2 regions of the Glutamicibacter sp. 0426 genome follow, and region 2 is predicted to be linked to the other one. Evidence: predicted binding sites of a transcription regulator. Region 2 holds the regulator's gene; the other holds the start of a gene.
The links. The regulator HrcA, encoded in region 2, represses chaperone genes, less so after heat shock. The targets are predictions, from matches to a motif close to TTNGCACTCGNNNNNNNCGAGTGCNAA.

Region 1: groL (chaperonin GroEL) is a predicted target of HrcA. The motif match lies at 931-957, and genes of this name have one in related genera.

What each region holds. Positions count from the first base shown of each region.
Region 1 is NZ_MPBI01000002.1:15,870-18,328, forward strand. It holds gene BKX98_RS05615 (DUF3263 domain-containing protein) at 1-212, shown strand, start outside; gene BKX98_RS05620 (LytR C-terminal domain-containing protein) at 255-860, shown strand; gene groL (chaperonin GroEL) at 1,156-2,459, shown strand, end outside.
Region 2 is NZ_MPBI01000001.1:874,516-876,974, forward strand. It holds gene BKX98_RS04145 (DUF3097 domain-containing protein) at 1-639, opposite strand, end outside; gene hrcA (heat-inducible transcriptional repressor HrcA) at 767-1,780, shown strand; gene dnaJ (molecular chaperone DnaJ) at 1,847-2,459, shown strand, end outside.

The sequences.
Region 1 (2,459 bases), on a different contig from region 2:
ACCTGGAAAAGTTGTGGTGGAAGTATGCCGGGGCCAAGGAACAAGCCATTACCAAGCAGTTTTCGATGTCGCCGACGAATTACTACCAGCTGCTGAACCAGCTGATTGAAACCGACGCGGCACTGGCCTACGACCCGATGTTGGTCAAGCGCCTGCGCAGAGCACGTTCTACAAAACGTCGCGTGGGCGGTAAGGTCGGCACGGGACGATAACCCTGCCTGCCGTGACCAACCAGACCTCGAGCAAGGACGAGAATGACCAACTACCCGCGTGACGAATTTGATCGCGTTCCGGAATTCAGCACCCGTGTGGGTTCGCACCACGCCCACGGATGGGCGCAGTCCGCCGCGTCAAAGTCAACCGGTGGGAAATTGCGCTGGGTAGTGCTGACCGCAGTGCTCGTGCTGGTGATCGGTGCCTTGTCCTTCATCTTCGGTCCGCAGCTCAAGGAGACCCTTGCGACTTCGGCTGAAAGCGAAACCTCGCAATCCCAGGAAAAGACGGCCGAGTCCTCCGAGGAAGCAGCACCGAGCGAATCCGAATCGCCATCAAGCACCATCGATGACGAGGACGTCCTCTATGGCCAGCTGATTGGCGTCTACAACGCGGCCAGCGTCGCCGGCCTGGCCAACGCGGGCGAGGAAGCCATGACCGAAGCAGGGTTCACCAGCGTCGTCGCCGACAACTGGACCAAGCCGGCCGAGGTGTCCGCGGTCTACTACATGTCCGAGGCTTACCGGACCACCGCTGAAAAAGCCGCAGAAGTCCTGAATATCGACGAAGTCCTGCAGACCAGCAACATTCCGAACCGGGTCACCGTCGTTTTGGGATCAGACGACACCCTGGGGCTCAACGAATAATTCGTTCATAATTCCATACGCTCAGAGCCGATCGGCTTGCACTCGCCATGCGAGAGTGCCAATATTTGTATTAGCACTCATGCGTTGCGACTGCTAACGCCGGTCGGCTTTTGCGTTCACCAGGACGTCCAAAGCGCTGGATGGCGGATGCGGCGCGTGGAGCGTGGAAAATACCTCAGATAGCGAGAGCTGAAACGGTTGCTGGCCCGATGCCGCACCGGTCCACTCGTCCGTCGCGGGCGCTGTCTGTCGGTTGCATTTTCGCAAAATCGTCCCGAAAGGACCGTACGCCACAATGGCTAAGATGATTGCATTTGACGAGGAAGCACGCCGCGGACTAGAGCGCGGCCTGAACACCCTTGCTGACGCCGTGAAGGTCACCCTGGGCCCACGCGGCCGCAACGTTGTTCTGGAGAAGAAGTGGGGCGCTCCTACTATCACCAACGACGGCGTGTCCATCGCTAAGGAAATCGACCTCGAAGAGCCTTACGAGAAGATCGGCGCAGAGCTGGTCAAGGAAGTTGCCAAGAAGACTGACGACGTCGCTGGCGACGGTACCACCACCGCAACCGTGCTCGCACAGGCACTGGTCAAGGAGGGCCTGCGCAACGTTGCCGCAGGTGCCGACCCGATCGCGCTGCGCCGCGGCATCGACAAGGCTGTAGAAGCCGTCACCGCTGAACTGTTCGCCGCTGCGAAGAAGATCGAGTCCAAGGAGCAGATCGCTGCTACCGCTTCGATCTCCGCAGGCGACACCGAGATCGGCGGCCTGATCGCCGAGGCTCTGGACAAGGTTGGCGAGCAGGGCGTCATCACCGTTGAAGAGTCCAACACCTTCGGCCTGGAGCTGGAGCTGGCAGAGGGCATGCGCTTCGACAAGGGCTACATCTCCGCTTACTTCGTCACCGACGCAGAGCGCCAGGAAACCGTTCTCGAGGACCCATACATCCTCATCGTGAACTCGAAGATCTCCTCGGTCAAGGACATGGTGACCTTGCTGGAGAAGGTCATGCAGTCGAACAAGTCGCTGCTGATCATCGCCGAAGACGTCGAGGGCGAAGCCCTGGCCACCCTGATCCTGAACAAGATCCGTGGCCTGTTCAAGTCCGTTGCCGTCAAGGCTCCGGGCTTCGGCGACCGCCGCAAGGCCATGCTGACCGACATCGCCATCCTCACCGGCGGCCAGGTTGTTTCCGAGGAAATCGGCCTGTCGCTGGACAACGTCGGCCTGGAGGTCCTGGGTACCGCTCGCAAGGTCGTCATCACCAAGGACGAGACCACCATCGTTGAAGGCGGCGGCGAAGCCGACGCCATCGAGGGCCGCAAGGCGCAGATCGCAGCCGAGATCAAGAACACCGACTCGGACTACGACCGCGAGAAGCTGCAGGAGCGCCACGCAAAGCTCTCCGGCGGTGTCGCTGTGCTGAAGGCCGGCGCTGCTACCGAGGTGGAGCTCAAGGAGCGCAAGCACCGCATCGAAGATGCCGTGCGCAACGCCAAGGCTGCTGTTGAAGAAGGCATCGTCGCCGGTGGCGGCGTGGCTCTGATCCAGGCTGGCGCCGCTGCTTTCGAGAAGCTGGCCTTGGAAGGCGACGAGGC
Region 2 (2,459 bases):
GGTCGCAGGCTTGATCGCCTGCCACACGTCAACGTAGGGGTGGCCGAGGATCAGCACGTTATCGGCGGCACCGGGAACCTGCATCGCCTCGGCGACAATACGCGATTCCTTGCTGCCAGCGACCAAGTGGTCGACCAGGATTCCCAGACGACGCTGCGGCGACGGGGCGAAGTCGCGGATGGCTCCGGCCAGATCGTCAACGCCATGCAGCGGTTCGACGACAATGCCTTCGACACGCAAGTCGTGTCCCCAGACTTTTTCCACCAGCTCGGCATCGTGCTTGCCTTCAACCCAGATGCGGCTGGCCCTGGCCTCCCGGGCCTTCAGCCCCGCTACGGCACGCGAACCCGAAGCGGAAACCAGGTTCTTCGGCGCCGCGGCCTTGGCGACGGGCTCGACAATTTCCACCGGTTCGCCTTCGAGGAGGAACCCGAAGCCGGCTTGGAAGGAACGGCTCTTGCCGTGGCGGTCTTCGAGCATGATCACGCGCATGCCGCCGGACTTTTCGGTACGGATGACTTCTCCCACCCAACCTGAGGTGGCATCTTCCAGGATCATGCCACGTTCCACGGGGACCTGGCGGAGTTTTCGAGGTGCCGGTGCACTGAGATCTCGTGGTCCCCAGGAGTAATTAGCCACGTACTGCCTTTCGCTGTGATCGAATACGCTCGAAATCCAATGCTAGCAACAGCTGAACGTATTAGACTTGGCACTTGAGAGGTTAGAGTGCCAAAGCCGGGCACAGGGAATCCAAGGAGGTGCTGTCATGTCGGAGCCACGACGCTTGGACGTTTTGCGTGCCATCGTGGAGGACTACGTCCAATCCCGTGAGCCGGTGGGTTCCAAAGCGCTCCTCGACCGCCACAACCTCGGCGTCAGCGCCGCGACGATCCGCAATGACATGGCTTTGCTGGAAGAGGAGGGGCTGATTGCCGCTCCGCATACTTCCTCCGGACGCATCCCCACCGAAAAGGGCTACCGCCGCTTCGTGGACGAGATCGGCGAACTGAAGCCGCTGTCGCGGGCCGAACGCGACGCCATCAACAAGATCCTGGATAATTCCACGGACCTCGACGAGATGCTCAAGAGCACCGTGCGCCTGCTGGCACGATTGACCAACCAGGTGGCGATGATCCAGGTGCCGCACTATGACACCGCGTCATTGAAGAACCTCGAACTGGTGGGCTTGGGCCCAACCCAGGTGCTGATGGTGATGATCGCCTCCAACGGCACGGTGGACCAGCGGATGATGCCGGTCAAGCGTTCCTACAGCGATGACGAGCTGGGCGAGCTGAAGTCGTGGCTGCTCAATAATTTCGGGGGAGTGCAGCTGGCGGAGCTGGCCGGCCGGCTCGGCCGCATGGAGCTCAGCCCGGCACAGCAGGCCGACCCGTTGGTGGAGCATGTGATCGGCGCGCTGGAAGAAATGGCCCAAGCAGCCAATGCCCAGCGCATCATCATGGCCGGCACCGCCAACCTCGCCCGCGTGGAGGGGGACTTCCCGCTGAGCATCACCCCGGTGCTCGAGGCGCTAGAAGAGCAGGTGGTGCTGCTCAAGCTCTTCTCCGAGCTGGAAGCCGATTCTCGCGGGGTGGCCGTGGCGATCGGCACCGAGCACCACTATGGCCAGCTCTCGGATGCAGCAGTGGTCGCGACGACCTATGGCGCCGATGTGCGCAACAAGCTCGGGGTCCTGGGCCCCACCCGGATGAACTATCCGACCTCCATGGCCTCGGTTCGTGCGGTGGCACGGTACCTGTCGAAGATTTTGGCTAGCTAGCCTCGCTGGGCGCCAGCCCGGCACGAATGAAGTTTAAGAGTCTTAGGAAAGGACACGGCGAATAACGTGAGCTCGCATTACGAGACCCTGGGTGTAGCCAAGGACGCGACCCCGCAGGAAATCAAGAGTGCCTACCGGAAGCTGGCACGTAAGCTGCACCCGGATGTGAACCCGAGCGATGAAGCTGCAGAGCAGTTCAAGCTGGTCACCCGCGCCTACGAAGTCCTTTCCGACCAGACCAAGCGCGCCAACTACGACGCCACCGGCGATGAGAACGGCAACGGCCACCCGGGCTTCGGCGGCGGCGGCCAGGGCTTTGGCGGCTTCGGCGACATCTTCGAGCAGTTCTTCGGGGGCGGCCAGGCCCAGGGCCCGGCATCGCGCACCCAGCCGGGCCGCGACGCGCTGATCACCATCACCATCGACCTGGAGGACGCGGTCAAGGGCACCGTGTACCCGCTGGAGATGGAAACCGCCGTCACCTGCAAGACTTGCAACGGCTCGTGCACCCGCGAGGGCACCAGCCCGGTCACCTGCGACATCTGCCATGGCGCAGGCCAGGTGCAGCGTCCGGTGCGTTCCTTCCTGGGCCAGATGATGACCGTGGAAACCTGCGCCGCCTGCCGCGGTTTCGGCACCACCATCCCGGACCCTTGCCTGGAGTGCAACGGCGAAGGCC